4 regions of the Priestia sp. JSM ZJ58 genome follow, and region 4 is predicted to be linked to each of the others. Evidence: riboswitches for the same ligand, from Rfam matches in the RefSeq annotation. Region 4 holds a riboswitch; each other region holds the start of a gene.

Region 1 (4,177 bases), on a different contig from region 4:
AAAGTGCGGTACGTGCCGAAAAGCAAAGAAGTGGCTCGATGATAACGGAGTAGCATATGAAGAAATTCATATTGTAGAAAATCCGCCAACAAAAGAGCAGCTGCAAGCTTACTATCAGAACAGCGGCCTAGAATTAAAAAAATTCTTTAATACAAGCGGTAAAAAATATCGCGAGTTAGGTCTTAAAGATAAAGTAAGCAGTGCGAGTGAAGACGAACTTCTGTCTATTCTTGCTTCAGATGGCATGTTAATTAAGCGTCCGCTGCTAGCAGATGGACAAAAAGTAACGCTTGGTTTCAAAGAAGAGCAGTTTGAGGACGTGTGGAAGTAAGTTTTCAAATAGAAAATTTTTACCTTTTACGTTACACTGTTAATAGGAAGTTATTTTAGGTTGTAGAAAGTGTTCTCCACGTTGAAGGCGCTTTTTATATAAACAAATTACGATACATATTTTGGAGGGATTAAGATGAGTACACCAAAAGATTTGCGTTATTCTGAAGAGCATGAATGGGTAAAAACAGAAGGAGACGTTGTCCGCGTAGGTATTACACATTTCGCTCAAGCTGAGCTTGGAGACATCGTATTCGTTGAATTGCCAGAAGTAGGAGCAACAGTAGAAGCTGACGAGCCGTTTGGTAGCGTTGAATCAGTAAAAACAGTTTCTGAGCTTTACGCACCAATTAGCGGTGAAGTTGTAGCAGTAAACGACAACTTAGGCGATAGTCCTGAACTTGTTAATGAATCTCCATACGAAGAAGCATGGATGATTACAATCAAACCATCTGATGCTTCTCAAGTAGACAAGCTGATGACAGCAGAGCAATACGAAGAAATGACAAACGAAGGATAATACTCCTCCATAAATTGTCTTTATGAAAAGTTTTTGACTGGACACTCTATTAGTAAACAAGCTAAAGGAGTGTCTTTTTATGTTTGAAAAACAAAAAATGGACGTTACAGATCGCGTTACAGCTAAATTTCATGACGGCGGTATGAAATTATATGTTGATAAGCAGCCAATTGGTGAAGTTAGTTATGGGACAAGCGGCAATGAATACCGCTTTGAAGAAGGATATTCGCAAGAAAATAATAAGTTCTATCAATATGCGGACGTACAAAAACAAGGTGAAACGCAAAAATATACAGACTGCGACGAAGAAGCAGGATGGTGCTAAACAGTGGCAACTGCCGCTGTTTTTCTTGTTTTATGGAAATAATATGGCCTAAACTGCCTTTTAAAAGAGTTCTTTCTTGCAAATTTCTTTTAAAAAACAGGTGAACTGTGATACATTAACGAATATTGTATAGCATAAAGAAATGATGTTACTATACAACTGACGATTATGGGTGATGAAAATGGGGCTAATTGAAATTGAAAAAGTAATTATTGTCGAAGGAAAGTCAGATAAAAAGCGTATTCAAGATATCATTCGAGAACCAATTGAAATTATTTGTACAAACGGTACGATTAGTTTATCAAAGCTGGATGAAATTATTGACTGTACGTTTAACAAAGAGGTATACATACTCGTTGACTCTGATGATTCAGGGAATAAGCTGAGAAAACAATTTAAACGAGAGCTTCCGGAAGCAGAGCATCTATATATTGATAAAATGTACCGAGAAGTTGCTGCCGCCCCTAGACATCACATAGCAACAGTATTGCTGAGTGCCAATATCGATGTTAATGCAGAATTTTTAACATAAAAGGAATGAGCAACATGCAAGAATGGAGCGAAAAACAGCTGGATGATCAGTTAAAAGAAGGAGAAAGAGCCTTTATCTTTTTCCATACGCCTTTTTGCGGGACATGTCAGCTGGCAAAAAAAATGTTAACCGTGGCAGAAGCGATGCTGCCGGATGTAACCATCGGAATGAGCAATTTAAATTATATGCCTTCAAAAGCAGAATTATTTTCTATTGAAAGCGTACCTTGTTTGATTGAAGTGGAAAATGGTGAAATGGTAAAAAAACTCTACGCGTTTCATTCCATCGAGCACGTACTCGAGGAGCTTCGATAATCAAACGTTTGTTTAAAATGAAGAAGTGGAAAGAGAGCGAACCGTTGGGGCTGTTGAAATCTTGGGATATTATCCCAAGAACAAAATCTGTTGACAGCCTATCTGACACATGCTAAAATCACACTCATGAATGTTCATAAATGAATGAATATTTCCCAAAAACAAAATAATTGTTGCGAACTCTTATCAAGAGAGGTGGAGGGACTGAGCCCTGTGAAACCCGGCAACCGTCAGACTAACTGAAATGGTGCCAATTCCTGCAAAGCTATGCGCTTTGAAAGATGAGAGAAAGGATTAAATATCGAGCCTTTCTGTCATGCGCAGAGAGGCTTTTTTAATAGGGAAAATTGTTTTACGGCTTTTTCATCCTATAGGGCAACCTAACATAATTAAGTTTTTATTAAAGAAGGTGAAGAAATATGATTACATTAACAGACGTTACAAAAATTTATCAGGCCAAAAGCGGTCAAGTAACAGCTGTTGATAATGTGAATCTAACCGTTAACCAAGGTGAAATTTACGGAATTATTGGTTATAGCGGAGCGGGGAAAAGTTCTTTGATTCGCTTGCTAAACGGATTAGAAACACCAACGACAGGAACGGTCGAAGTAGCAGGTAATGATATTGGAAAAATTAAAGGCGGAAAACTCAGAAAAGCTAGACAAGAAATTAGTATGGTATTTCAGCACTTTAATATCTTGTGGTCGCGTACGGTACGAGAAAATATTGCCTTTCCGTTAGAAATAGCAGGGATTTCAAAAGAAAAAAGAATGAAACGAGTAGACGAACTTATTAAGCTAGTCGGGCTTGAAGGGCGTGAAGATGCTTATCCATCACAGCTTAGCGGGGGACAAAAGCAGCGTGTTGGGATTGCTCGAGCCCTAGCGAACAATCCAAAAGTATTGCTTTGTGATGAAGCAACATCAGCGCTTGATCCTCAAACGACAGATTCTATTTTAGATCTGTTAGTAGATATTAATGAGAAGCTAGGGTTAACCATTGTATTGATTACTCATGAAATGCACGTCATTCGTAAAATTTGTCATCGAGTAGCCGTTATGGAAAATGGGGCAGTAGTAGAAGAAGGACAAGTGCTAGAAGTATTCAGAAAACCTAAGCAGCCGATTACAAAACGATTCGTTCAACAGATTTCTGAACCAGAGGAAACGTTTGAAACGATTGAACAAGTAAAAGAGCTGTATCCAAGCGGGCAAATTATTCAGCTGACGTTTGTTGGCGGAAAAGCAGAGCAACCGCTCATTACAACGATTTTAAAACAGTTTGATGTAACGATTAATATTTTGCAAGGAAAGATTTCTCATACACAAACAGGTTCATACGGGACGTTGTTCGTTCATTTAGACGGAGAATTAACAGAAGTTGAAAAAGTCATTGCATACATTCATGAGCAGCAGGTAGAAGTGGAGGTAATGACAAATGCTTGAGAAACTATTTCCAAACGTTATTTTAGATGATTTTATTCAAGCGACAAATGAAACACTATATATGACGGCTATTTCAGTTGTAGCCACATTTGTTCTAGGTATTTTATTGGGCTTGCTTTTATTTTTAACGTCCAAAGGACAGCTTTGGCAAAACAAACCTTTATATGCCATTGTGTCGGCGGTTGTAAATATCTTTCGTTCCATTCCATTCATTATTTTAATTGTTTTACTGATTCCATTTACCAAAGCATTGGTAGGAAGTATTTTAGGCGCTAATGCAGCGTTACCGGCTTTAATTGTTGGAGCAGCACCATTTTATGCGCGTCTTGTAGAAATTGGTCTGCGTGAAATTGATAAAGGTGTTATTGAAGCTGCTAAATCAATGGGAGCCACAACAAGCACTATTATCTTTAAAGTGCTGTTACCTGAATCGCTGCCAGCTTTGATTTCCGGTTTGACAGTAACAACCATTGCGTTAGTCGGCTATACGGCAATGGCGGGTGTGATTGGAGCTGGAGGTCTTGGAAACCTTGCATATTTAGAAGGATTCCAGCGCAGTCATAATGACGTAACGCTAGCCGCTACGATCTTAATTTTGATTATTGTATTTATTATCCAACTTATTGGAGATGCGATTACTGCAAAAATTGATAAAAGATAAAGGGAGGATTATTTATTATGAAAAAATGGCTTTCAGCTTTAGCATTAACA
Region 2 (4,177 bases), on a different contig from region 4:
AATCCATTCTTTGTCTGGACCATAGAAAAATAAGTATCTTGCTCCATTTGGCAAAGTTACAATGTTTTCTTCCACAAATGAAACGCCTGCTGATTTTAAACGCTCAAACTCCTCTTCAATTCCATCTACTGCCAGCGCAAAATGATGAACTTTACCTTCATTAGGTAAGCTTGAGTTATACCCTTGAATTAACTCTACGATTACATTGCCTTCTAAACCTAGAAAAGCTAGCTTCAAAGACGGATCGGTATGTGGTAGTGTTTCGATGAGCTCTAATCCCACCTTTTGTGTATAGAACTCAATAGATTTTTCTATATCCTTTACTTGAACGCCTACATGTTCAAATTTTAAAATTGCCATATGCATCACCCGTATCTATAGTATGTAAAAACTATGAAATATATTAAAGAGAAAGGATATAGAAGTCAAGATAGGGCTGCTTATTAGGAAAGGGCTCTTAAATCATATTTTTGCTGGAGTGAATAGGGTAGAGGCTTCCATCAAGCGCAAACGAAATTTTGCCTGTTTCTTCAGATACAACTAAAATTAATGCATCCGATTTTTCTGACATTCCAATGGCTGCACGGTGACGTGTTCCCAATTTTTTGTTCGTTGAAATAATAGACGAGAGAGGTAAAACATTAGCAGCCGAAATAAGCTGATTATTTCTAATTAGGACAGCTCCGTCATGTAAGGGTGTCCCTGGATAGAACAGTGTCTCAACTAGCGTAGCGCTGACAGGAGCTTGAATAGGCATTCCTTTTTGAATAAGAGGATCAACATTTTGTTCCCGTTCAATGACAATTAAAGCGCCGTGACGTTTCTCAGAGAGGTTATGAATAGCTAGGGACAGAGCAGCGTATTCAAATGTATAAGGCGATAAGTAATGACGCAAGTAATAAGAGGCGGCCGTAGCTTGAACATCTTGAAATAACCTTCTCATCTCCTCAAAATCACATAGGATACAATGATCACTCGTGTCTAAATGTTTAATTAAATTAGAGGCTTCAGTTGAAATCTGCTGTAAATATGTTCGTACATTATTTTTAATTGTATCGTCTAATTGAAAGGGTTGTCTCTCCATCTTATATAGCTCCTATCTGTCAGTCAGTGTTATCTGTAATGTGTGCTAATGTGGGTGAATTATCCGTAAAGCTTATAAATCCGCTATTAATTTTATAGAGAGATTTTGCGTTTTATTTAGCAAGAGAACATCAAAAGTTGGAGAAAAAAGAAAGCGTTTTATAAACTGATATGTTCACATTTGGGTTAAATTTACATATGTTGTTTTAAATAAAAGTATAGATATTTCTGTGAATTTAAAGTATAGTTTTCTTATCGGATATATGATTTTTAATGTTGACAAATATTCTAAATATGCTAAAATTTTTAAAAAATGCTTATCAAGAGTGGTGGAGGGATCTGGCCCGCTGAACCCCGGCAACCTGCTTAGCAAGGTGCTAATTCCAGCAAAGTGTGTATCATTTTGAAAGATAAGGTGAAAATTTATTGCCTACCCAGTCTTTCAATACGGAAGACTTTTTATTTTGATATAGCGCAAGCGATAATTTGAGAAGGGAAACCAATGACTGTAAACCCCGACTTAAAACAAATTTTTGAACACGCCGAAGTAAAGTAAGAATTAAATAGTTTCGCTGACTAGACACACTAGAGGCGGTTTTATCCAATTCTAGTGGGTAAAACCGTCTTTTTTTATTGGATAACGCGGATAACTAAGAATTGGAGTGGAGAAAATGGCAGACTTATATACGTACGAAAACTGGAGCGATACATTTCCAGAGTTCGACAGTAAAGATGAAACAAAAGGAGCCCTTTCAGCATTGCAGTGGGCGTATGATACCTACGGAGATTCAATTATTTATGCGTCAAGCTTTGGGATCGAAGGAATCGTGTTAATTGATTTAATTTCAAAAGTGAAAAAAGACGCTGAAATTGTCTTTTTAGATACAGGCGTTCATTTTAAAGAAACATATGAAGTGATTGATGCAATTAAAGAACGCTTCCCTGATTTACGTATTCATATGAAAAAGCCGGATTTAACTCTTGCAGAACAAGCTGAAAAACATGGAGATGAGCTTTGGAAGAGTCAGCCTAACTTATGCTGTCAAATTCGAAAAATCATTCCGCTAAGAGAATCCCTTGCTCCTTATGATGCGTGGATTTCTGGTTTGAGACGCGAGCAGTCTGAGTCTCGTGCCAACACGAATTATTTTAATAAAGATGAGAAATTCAAGAAGGTGAAAGTTTGTCCGTTAATTCATTGGTCATGGAAAGAAATTTGGCGCTATGTGTATAAGCATGATTTGCCGTACAACAAACTTCATGATCAAGGCTACCCAAGTATCGGCTGTGAGCCCTGTACCGCACCTGCCTATAATGTAGACGATTTACGTTCAGGAAGATGGGCAGGTACACAAAAAGTTGAGTGCGGATTACACGAATCTTAAATACGAAAGAGCTGAATAAATGATGCTTTTATATGTTGCCTTTATCATTGCGCTTTTTTTTGCAATGAATATTGGGGCAAGCGGTGCAGCAGCTGCTATGGGCGTTTCATACGGCTCCGGTGCAATTAAAAAGCGAAGAGTGGCCCTGTTCATCTGTGCTGTAGGAATTGTGCTCGGAGCTGTTACCGGAGGCGGTGAGGTGGTAAAAACCATCAGTTCAGGTATCATACCTGAAAAACTGCTGTCAGTAGAATTAGTTATTATCATTCTGGCTGCTGCAACGCTGTCACTCTTTTTCGCGAATTTGATTGGTATCCCTCTATCAACAAGTGAAGTAACAGTTGGCTCAGTTGTTGGAGTAGGAGTAGCTTATCAATCTCTGTATGTAGAAAAACTTTTAATTGTCATGTCTTTTTGGATTATTGTTCCGCTAGTTTCATTTGTCATTGCTTTTTTGATTGGGAAAGTGATAAAACGCAGAGCGCATAAAAAAGAAGCAGAGGGAAAGTGGAAAAGAGTTTTAACGATTTTAGTTATAGCGACGGGATTCTTTGAAGCCTTCTCAGCTGGAATGAATAATGTGGCAAATGCTGTCGGTCCTCTAGTAGGAGCTGGGTTAATGGATGCTACAACGGGTGTCATAGCAGGAGGATTGGCGGTGGCACTCGGAGCTCTTTTACTAGGAGGCCGAGTTATTGAAACAAACGGAAAAAAAATTACTCGCTATTCTGTAGGGGAAGGCTGCATTATTTCAGGTACTGGTGCTTCTCTTGTTACAGCAGCTTCACTGTTTGGTTTGCCAGTACCGCTTACACAGGTCACTACGTCTTCTATTATTGGGATAGGCGCAGCGAAAACGGGATTTACGAAAGAACAGCGCGAAGTGGTCATTCAAATGTTAAAGGTTTGGGTGGTATCCCCTGTATTTTCACTCGTAATCTCATATGTTCTTGTGAAATTAGTACTTGAAAGCGACTTATATTCATTTGTGGTGCTAGCTAGTGGCTGCATTGCCACAGCAGGTGTTCTAAGCTTAGCTAGAACGACTAGAAGAAAAAGAGCAAGCTTGCAGTCGGAAAAAGAAAAAATGACTGCGTGATTCAATTGCTTTTTATTATATTGTGTTAATTACTTAAGGAGGATTTTACAAAATGACAACAATTCAAGCACACGGTGGAGAATTAATTAATTTATATCAACCAACATATGACTACACTTCACTAACAAAAGAAATTGAAGTAGACAACATGGCTCTAAGTGATTTAGAACTAATTGGGATTGGTGCTTACAGCCCAATTACGGGGTTTTTAGGAGAAAAAGATTATCAATCAGTTGTTGAAAATATGCGTCTAGCAGATGGAACTGTATGGAGTATTCCTATTACTCTTCCCGTAACAGAAGAGCAGGCTAAAGAATTAAACATTGGCGACAAAGTAAAACTAGTTCAAAGCGGTGTGACATATGGTGTTTTAGAAGTTTCTGAAGTATATACGCCAAATAAAGAAAAAGAAGCGGAAAATGTGTACCGCACAGCAGAACTTGCCCACCCTGGTGTGAAGAAAATGATGGAACGCCCAAATGTATATGTAGCAGGTCCAATCGTACTTGTAGAACGTACACCTAAAACGCGTTTTGAAAAGTATTACCTAGATCCAACTGAAACAAGAGCAGCATTTGAAGAGCGCGGTTGGAAAACGGTTGTTGGATTC
Region 3 (4,177 bases), 2.2 Mb from region 4:
CTATCCCGCCTAAAAAAATTGCCCATGGCAATACCAATGAAACACCATCGGTTACCCCAAGCTTTTGAAACGATGCAACAAGTGTCACCATGGCAAGTCCGAATAGGCCTAGCGCTGATGGATCCGCTGTTACAATTTTAACGTGCTGCGTGCTGTTGTTACTCATGTTGTACCTCCCTGATTTTAAAAACACCTTTAAAAAGATACAAAAATCTACGGGAAGTGTCAATGGATATTTTTGGCCTTTAAAAAACCTATAAGACCAAGCAGTGTAGCGTTTACAGTGCTTGGTCTTTACTTTCTTGTTATTAAACGTTTTGTAATAAATTTTGTCTTGTTTGTTTTGCAGACTCAACCATCACTTTTACAGCTTCAACCGTCTCGCTGATTCCTCTTGTTTTAAGGCCGCAGTCGGGATTAATCCAAAACAGTGCAGGGTCAAGCACCTTCAGAGCTCGGTCAATGTTTCGTGTCAGCTCTTCAAGCTTCGGTACGCGCGGACTGTGGATATCATATACGCCAAGTCCAATTCCCTGGTTATACGTATGTTTTTCAAACGCATAAATTAATTCACCGTGGCTTTTGGACGTTTCAATGGAAATCACGTCGGCATCAAGCGCTTTGATCGCATCAATAATCTCTTCGAACTCTGAATAGCACATATGCGTGTGAATTTGCGTCTCGTTTTGCACCGATACCGTGGCTAGTTTGAACGCATACACCGCCGCGTTCAAGTAGCTTTCCCAGTTTTCTCGTTTTAACGGCAGTCCTTCACGCAGCGCCGGTTCATCTACTTGAATCATTGAGATGCCCTGACTTTCAAGTGCTTCCACTTCTTTTCTAAGAGCAAGCGCAATTTGATTGGCCACGTCGTAGCGTGAGATATCATCACGTACAAACGACCAGTTTAAAATTGTAATTGGCCCCGTCAGCATTCCTTTAACAGGCTTATTGGTTAGAGACTGTGCGTAGACCGTTTCTTTGATTGTCATCGCCTGCTCGTACGAGACATCTCCGTAAATAAGCGGCGGCTTCACGCAGCGAGAACCGTATGATTGCACCCAGCCAAACTTCGTAAACTGAAAACCTCCTAATTTTTCACCGAAGTATTCAACCATGTCCGTGCGCTCAAACTCTCCGTGCACAAGGACATCTAAGCCGATGTTTTCTTGAATTTCAATCCATTTTTTGATTTCAGCGTTAATGTACGCTTCATATGCTTCATCGCTTAACTCTCCTTTACGCCACTTCAGACGCTCTTTTCGCACTTCTTTTGTTTGCGGAAAGCTTCCAATTGTTGTCGTTGGAAGAAGCGGCAGTTGAAATGCTTCTTGCTGAACGCGTTGACGTACGTCAAACGGCGCTTGGCGCTCCGCTTTATAGCTGTGCAGCTGCTTCAGCTCTTTTTGAACGTCTTGATGGTTTCGAAAAGATGATCCATTTAATGCTTGAATCGCTTGTTTGCTTACACTTATTTCTTTTTCAATTGCTTCTTTTCCTTGCTGCACCGCTTTTGTTAAAAGCGTGATTTCCTTCAGCTTTTCATCTGCAAAAGACAGCGCGTTTTTTAGAATTGGCTCAATGGTTTTTTCGCTTTTCACCGTGACAGGAACATGTAATAAACTTGATGAAGGCTGCAGAATCAAACGGTCTTTTGATACAGCTTCTTCAATTTCACTGATTGTTAAAAGCTGTTCGTCCAAGTTTTCACGCCAAATGTTTCGTCCGTCAATCACTCCTGCTGCCAGCACTTTATCAGTTGGAAAACCATATTTATTAAGCGCCGTGAGATTTTCGCCTCGGTCATGTACAAAATCCAATCCAATTCCGTGAACAGGAAGAGCAACTACTTCTTTATAGTAATCTACGCTGTCAAAGTACGTCTGCAAAATGACTTTTACATTCGGTGCCGCTTTTTTCAAAGCTTCATAGACTTCTTTATACAGTGCCAGGTCTTCTTTTGATAGCGTTGTAGCTAAAATCGGCTCATCTATTTGTACCCACTCGACCCCTTCTGCCTCCAGCTCCGCTAAGATTGTTGCATAAAGAGGAACAAACTGTTCAACTACTTTTTTAAACTCACTTTTTTTATATCCTTTTGACAGCTTCACAAATGTTACTGGACCTAAAATAACGGGTTTGCCTTTGATATTCAGCTTTTGTTTTGCTTCTTTGTAAAATTGAAGCGGACGATTTTCTACAAGGGCAGGCGTACATTCGTCAAGCTCTGGTACGATATAGTGATAATTTGTGTTAAACCATTTTGTCATCGTAGAGGCTACCGCACCTTTTGTTCCTCGGGCGATGTCAAAATACGTTTCAAGGGATACCGGGCCTCCGTTATATTCAAAGCGCTTTGGCACCAAACCAAACATAGCGGCTGTATCTAACACGTGATCGTATAAGCTAAAATCGCCGACTGGAATTAATTCAATTCCTGCGTCACGCTGTTTTTTCAGATGCCCAAGACGAAGAGCTTCAATTTCCTGAAGAAAGATATCTTTCTCTATCTTTCCTGCCCAAAACTGCTCAAGCGCTTTTTTCCATTCTCGTTTTTCACCAATTCTTGGATAACCTACATTTGAACTTTTTACACTGCTCATTTTTTCCACTCCCTATATATTTTTTTATCGCTAAACTAAAAAATCTCCCTTTTCGAAATGAAAAGAGAGATGATACGCATACTTAACTAAAGTTGAGATAGCCTGTTTTTCTCAACACGTATTCCTCACTCCTCTCTATATCCCGTAGAGCTTAAGTGCATACAACAGGCAGGTCTCCTGACTTAGGTTCATCGCTTCCTATCCCTTCCCATTTCAACATGAAACAGTGGTTAATAAGTTGCTCCCCATTACAGTGGCGGGACCGCGCCGGCTTTTCACCGGTCTTCCCTTTTAAGCTGCGTACATTCGTTACACAGCACCTGATGCATTTCTATGAAATTGTTCATTCAAAACATATTCACATAAAATAAAAAGCCTCTCTATCATGAATAGAGAGGCATAGTATCTATGAAATCCTCTCTTATTTTTCAAAGCTGTACGCTTTGCAGGATGTAGCACCTTTTTAACAAGATTGTTAAATGGTTGCCGGGCTTCACAGGGCCAGTCCCTCCGCCTCTCTCAATAAGAGTTTTAATTGTTTATAATATTTTGAATGTAGAGTCATCTTAACACCTTACATTTATGTTGTCAAAAGAAATTTCAAAAAAATTAGTTTTCAGGAGGCGTTGACGCTAATTTTTGCCTTAATAATTTGTAATCATCTTTTCGATGTGTTTCGATCAAGTCTTTTGCTCCTTGATGATACCCTGAAGAATAGATGTACTCTACCGCCGTTTCGATAAGCATTCTCTTTTCTTCCGCACATTCTCGGTCCATTAGGGGGAACAGTCTACCTAAAAGGTCATTTAAATCTTCCTTAATAAAACGATTGAGTCCTTCTTGCATCTTTTCGTTTGCCATGATAGCTCCTCCATTTGCTGTGTATGTTTTAAGCCTCTATAAACACGCATTTCACTGTGAATGTTAAGATAAAGTTAAGTCATTAAACAGTATATCAAGTGAATGTTTTTCTTCAATTACATATGTAATACAAATATATGACAAATATAGAGAATATATCATCATTCATTATCTATTATAACGTTTGACTGAGCCTTCTGCTACAAGGTTTCGTACGGTTTTCCAAAAGAGGTTGAGACATAACCAAGTGAATCCAATCTAAAGGCAAATGGGATACATGAGCTGAATCGCTTGTGACACCGCAGTTGATTTCCGTACAAGACTTCGCTTTCCGCGGGCGGTCGCTGAGCCTCCTCGTCGCATACGCTCCTGTGGGGTCTCACGTGTTCCGCTTTTCCCGCAGGAGTCTTCGTCTTGTCCTCCAATCACCTGCTAGAAAGACCTATACACATGAAATCTACGTTTACCCTAATAAAAAAATGAACCACTAATCAAGATGCTTGATTAGTGGTTCATTTTTCATTTCGCCTAAAACCCTTTTGTCCCAGCCTCTTTTTTTTGAACCTAGCTTTCTACTTTCTTGTTTTTACAAACAACTTCTTCGAGGTCGTCCAAAATCCTTCCAAAGAAGAGGTCCTAAAATGTCGTACCGGCTAACAAAAAACTCCGTAAAATTATAATTATTTAAAATTAAAGGCGGTTCAAAATCAAGG
Region 4 (4,177 bases):
GGCGAAAGCTACAAAGACTCTTTACTTGATGCACGTTGTCAAAAACTATATGTCAATGGAGGAAACCTTATTTTTTGCAGCGGAACACAAGGTGTTGTCCACGATACATTAAAAAAAGTTGGAGAGCGTCCATTTTTGGTTGAATTGGATCACGCTCTAACACCGCAACAAATTACCGTACAAGGAGCTTCTTTTAAATTCAACAAATAAACATCCGCGGGCGGATGTTTATTTCTGTGCTTCTTTTATAGCTTGATAAATGAAGTGAGGCAAAATCTCAAAGGAATACTGAACGTCTAATCTTTCGGTCCATTGATGCGCATCTCTTCCCAGCGGTCCAATGTTCAGCACCGGCATCTTCAGCTCCTCTAGCTCTTCTAGCGGGATATGATATCCTTTATTCCATAGAGGCATATTGGCTACTAACGTGTTAAATGTATGAAGCGGGTGCTGCAGGCTGGCATAGCTTAAATCCGAAATTCCGCCAAAATAACTTTGTTCAACTAGCTCTACTTGGAATTGCTCTTTGGCAGCTGCCTGTACGTTTGACAAAATCCTTTGTACAAAGAGATCATCATGTGAACAAACGGCCGGATAAAAAGGCGGCGTAAAAAATAAGACTATCATCGGAGCTGCTTCTTTACATAAACCAGCTAAAGAGTTTACTAATTTAATGGTTTTATTTCTGTCATCATCTTCTTGTGCCAAAAGTGCTGCTTCCATTTCTTGCACATATTTTTCACCGTGCTGTTTGACTGCATGAGTATAAAGTTCTTCATACGTCCATACGTTCACGTCAAGGGATGAACCCTCCATTCCCGCAGCGTACTGCCTAGCAGCTTTATTATAATGTTTTTTTACATTCAAAGCCGCTTTGTCAGCCGATTTCAACAGCAGATCTGTTACTTCTTTAAGAGAGCGGTTTAACATAAATAAATTAAATAATACAACGGCAGAGTGCGGAACTTGAACGGAATACTCTTCTTTTAAATCTTTTTGTATCAGTACCGTAGGAGGTGGACTCGTTTCATCTCTTACTTTTTCGCAAAAATCAACGTTTAGTTCTATTTCTTTTGTTAAATAAGAAGCTAGTAAATTAGCATTTAAACCAGCTAGCGGTTCCCCTACATGAGTTTCTTTTCCATAACACAAAAAGCTTGGCATGATCTTGCCAATCGATCCTGAGTACACATAGTTCGTTTGATCACCAGGATAGCGGCTGAATACCGGTTCTGCATTTAGCATGAGAGAAAAATCCAGCTGATGTTTGCACGCAAGTTCTAAAAGAACAGGCACTGCTTTTCTCATTCCGAGCGAATTTACTTCTTCATCCGGTACCGACAGAAGCAGGATGTTTCCGTCAAACTCTCCGTTGCATGCTCGTTCAATCATACTGATATGCAGAGCAATACCTGCTTTCATGTCCATCGTTCCTCGGCCAAAAAGCCAGTCTCCTTTTATCATATCTTTTTGTACGTGCGCCGGAACTTGTTCCATATCATTATAAAAAGTACTCGTTAACGTATCAGCGTGAAAAGCATCCTTTTTCCACTGTCCATAATCTTGTACATCCACTACGTCGTAATGACTGATTAATACAACTGTTTTATTCGTATTTTTCCCTTCAACAAAAGCTGTGACAATCGATCGCCCGTCTCCTGTTGAATGAAGCTCAACTTGCTCGTTTTTTTGAAAGTAAGGCAGCTTCAATAAATACGACGCTATCGATTCAGCCATTTCCACTTCTGCCATCGTTCCTGTCACGCTAGGTATAGAAACCAATTCGCTTACAAGCTTCTTTAACTGTTCTTTTGTTTGATACAAAGATGTTTTGTTCGACATACCCTTCATCTCTTTCCTTTTTCTAAATTTTCCATCAAACAAAACGATTCGTCAATCCCTTTGACAGAGACCCTTTCATTCTATCCCTATGTATCATAGTATGCGCTTCCTTGACGCACATGATAAAAAAAGAGTGCGCGGCTAGGGCTAGCACCGCACACTCTTTTTTTTACTTTTCGTCATCTTCTAAAAAGTCTAGGATACGATCAATAAGCTGTTCGCTTCCTGCATCGTTTCCATGTTCAAGAGACATTTCCATTTCAATGCTCCTTTCATAAAATATTCTTGTTTTATAACATACCACAATTCATTTCGAATGTAACCTTTAATTTGTGTAAAAATTTCGACAATTTATGATTAATTTTAAAACCTAGTGAGTAATGATTATACCCACCAGATTCTTCAATTGTCAAAAAACATGCTTTCTATTTAAAAACACTTTAAAAATAGAGGCGCGAGCAGACTTCTATAAAAGACAGCCTACTCGCTCAAGCTTGGAACAGCATGATGAATAAATTTCTAGTTCATTTGCTTTTTGTACATCTTTAATATCTATGCCTACAGCATATGTACGAACATGGTTTTCGACCACAATTTCATAAAATGTTTCTAATTCACGATAAGCTACTTGATAATGCTTTCCTAATAATTTTACGGCTTCCTTTAATGCTTTCTCTCCTGTATGTGCTGCAACTGCTGTATGACTCATAAAACCCTCTCCTTTTAGAAAAATAAAAAAAACTCATTTTGCTTTGATGCAAAATGAGTTTTTCACCCGTTTTATCACCCAAAGCACATGCTTTGCTGGTAGGAGCACCTTACATTCGTAGGTTGCTGTGGAGTCAAAGAGCCAGATCTCTCGTCCACTCGTGATAACTTTTTTAATTTAAAATTTATTCTATCAAACAATTCCATCCGCGTAAATAGAGAAATAAAAATATTTTAATTTTTTTGGTAATGGAATGAATTCAAAAAGTCAAAGCTTAGATTAGCAAAATAAGAAGCTGCTACAAGTAATGCCTCTTCATTTAATGAAAAAGAAGGATGGTGCCATTCATATTCTCCAGCCGTACCCATCCATACAAAAAATCCTGGTACACGCTGCTGATATACGGCAAAATCTTCTCCTCCAGGCGATTGTTCAGCTTCTACGAATTGATAACTAAGATTCTCTGCAGCGTTAATAACCAATTTTTCCAGCGTATCATCATTGTTTACTACAGGAAGATACGGATACCATTTAACGTCTACTGAAGCCCCGAAAGCTGCTCCAATCCCTTCAGCAGATCGTTTCATAAGAGCCGGTATTTTTTCTCTCGCTTCTTCTTGAAAGGTACGCACCGTTCCTTCAAGCGTTACTTTGTCAGGAATGACGTTCCACGAGCTCCCTCCGTGGATTTGAGTTATGCTGACAACAACATTTTGAAATGGGCTGAGATTACGGCTGACAATGGTTTGTAAACTAGTAACAATTTGACCAGCAGCAGCAATCGGATCTACTGTTTTTTCTGGAATACCTGCGTGACCGCCTACTCCTTTGACGTCAATTTCAAAACGATCAACGCTTGCCATTAAAGGTCCCGATTTGACACCAATGGTTCCTACAGGAAGATTCGGTTTGTTATGCATCCCAAATATCGCTTCTACTCCTTCGAGCACACCTTTTTCAACGAGCATTTTTGCCCCAGAAGCCGTTTCTTCGGCCGGTTGAAAGATAAATCGAACCGTACCGCAAAGCTCCTGCTGACGCTCTTTGAGAAGAATGGCTGCTCCGATTATAGAAGCCGTATGAAAATCATGGCCGCATGCGTGCATAACACCGTTCACTTCAGAAGCAAATGGCAGATTGGTTTTTTCTTCAATTGGCAGCGCATCAATATCAGCTCGAATAGCGATAGTAGGTCCCGGCTTTCCTCCCACAATTTCCGCTACTGCTCCCACGTCTAAATGGAATGCATCCGCTATAGAAATATCGTAGTGCTTTAACCACTTTTTAATACGTTTAGTTGTTTCATATTCTTTCATTGAAAGCTCTGGAAACCGGTGCAGCTCACGGCGTATGTCTATTAGCGTATTTAGTAGTAATTGATCTGTCATATTTATCACTCTTTCACATTTCTTAATTTAGACCACTTCTCTATCTTTTACGACAAAGAGTGTACCTCATTGAATTTTTTATAAAGAAATACGGTCGTATAGCCTTGTGCAAGGTGCTTTTCTTTAGCTTGAACATATCCTTTTCGTTCATACATCTCAACTAACCAAGGATGTTCTTTTGCTGTTCCTAAAGACACACCTGGCGATTTAAACGTATTCTTTATTACCTCTTCCTCTA

The links. A riboswitch is a leader RNA that binds a small molecule or an ion and turns the genes downstream of it on or off. The one in region 4 is predicted to bind S-adenosylmethionine.
Region 1: it holds a riboswitch for S-adenosylmethionine, as region 4 does, so the genes downstream of both, ACH6EI_RS21735 (methionine ABC transporter ATP-binding protein) here and ACH6EI_RS18530 (hypothetical protein) in region 4, are expected to answer to the same signal.
Region 2: it holds a riboswitch for S-adenosylmethionine, as region 4 does, so the genes downstream of both, ACH6EI_RS21390 (phosphoadenylyl-sulfate reductase) here and ACH6EI_RS18530 (hypothetical protein) in region 4, are expected to answer to the same signal.
Region 3: it holds a riboswitch for S-adenosylmethionine, as region 4 does, so the genes downstream of both, metE (5-methyltetrahydropteroyltriglutamate--homocysteine S-methyltransferase) here and ACH6EI_RS18530 (hypothetical protein) in region 4, are expected to answer to the same signal.

Annotation. Positions count from the first base shown of each region.
Region 1 covers NZ_JBISEM010000002.1:65,786-69,962, reverse strand. Annotated here, with positions in the region: gene ACH6EI_RS21760 (arsenate reductase family protein) at 1-331, shown strand, start outside; gene gcvH (glycine cleavage system protein GcvH) at 467-850, shown strand; gene ACH6EI_RS21750 (YusG family protein) at 930-1,175, shown strand; gene ACH6EI_RS21745 (toprim domain-containing protein) at 1,357-1,707, shown strand; gene ACH6EI_RS21740 (thioredoxin family protein) at 1,722-2,021, shown strand; SAM riboswitch class I at 2,202-2,309, shown strand; gene ACH6EI_RS21735 (methionine ABC transporter ATP-binding protein) at 2,441-3,466, shown strand; gene ACH6EI_RS21730 (methionine ABC transporter permease) at 3,459-4,127, shown strand; gene ACH6EI_RS21725 (MetQ/NlpA family ABC transporter substrate-binding protein) at 4,145-4,177, shown strand, end outside.
Region 2 covers NZ_JBISEM010000002.1:6,868-11,044, reverse strand. Annotated here, with positions in the region: gene ACH6EI_RS21400 (VOC family protein) at 1-360, opposite strand, end outside; gene cdaS (sporulation-specific diadenylate cyclase CdaS) at 458-1,084, opposite strand; SAM riboswitch class I at 1,398-1,500, shown strand; gene ACH6EI_RS21390 (phosphoadenylyl-sulfate reductase) at 1,755-2,468, shown strand; gene ACH6EI_RS21385 (sulfate permease) at 2,488-3,567, shown strand; gene sat (sulfate adenylyltransferase) at 3,620-4,177, shown strand, end outside.
Region 3 covers NZ_JBISEM010000001.1:1,308,810-1,312,986, reverse strand. Annotated here, with positions in the region: gene ACH6EI_RS06775 (acetate uptake transporter) at 1-166, opposite strand, end outside; gene metE (5-methyltetrahydropteroyltriglutamate--homocysteine S-methyltransferase) at 309-2,603, opposite strand; cobalamin riboswitch at 2,754-2,942, opposite strand; SAM riboswitch class I at 3,022-3,132, opposite strand; gene ACH6EI_RS06765 (hypothetical protein) at 3,213-3,464, opposite strand; gene ACH6EI_RS06760 (hypothetical protein) at 3,723-3,893, opposite strand; gene ACH6EI_RS06755 (metallophosphoesterase family protein) at 4,051-4,177, opposite strand, start outside.
Region 4 covers NZ_JBISEM010000001.1:3,551,982-3,556,158, forward strand. Annotated here, with positions in the region: gene ACH6EI_RS18520 (VOC family protein) at 1-210, shown strand, start outside; gene ACH6EI_RS18525 (M20/M25/M40 family metallo-hydrolase) at 229-1,842, opposite strand; gene ACH6EI_RS18530 (hypothetical protein) at 2,309-2,551, opposite strand; SAM riboswitch class I at 2,620-2,721, opposite strand; gene ACH6EI_RS18535 (amidohydrolase) at 2,785-3,939, opposite strand; gene ACH6EI_RS18540 (GNAT family N-acetyltransferase) at 3,987-4,177, opposite strand, start outside.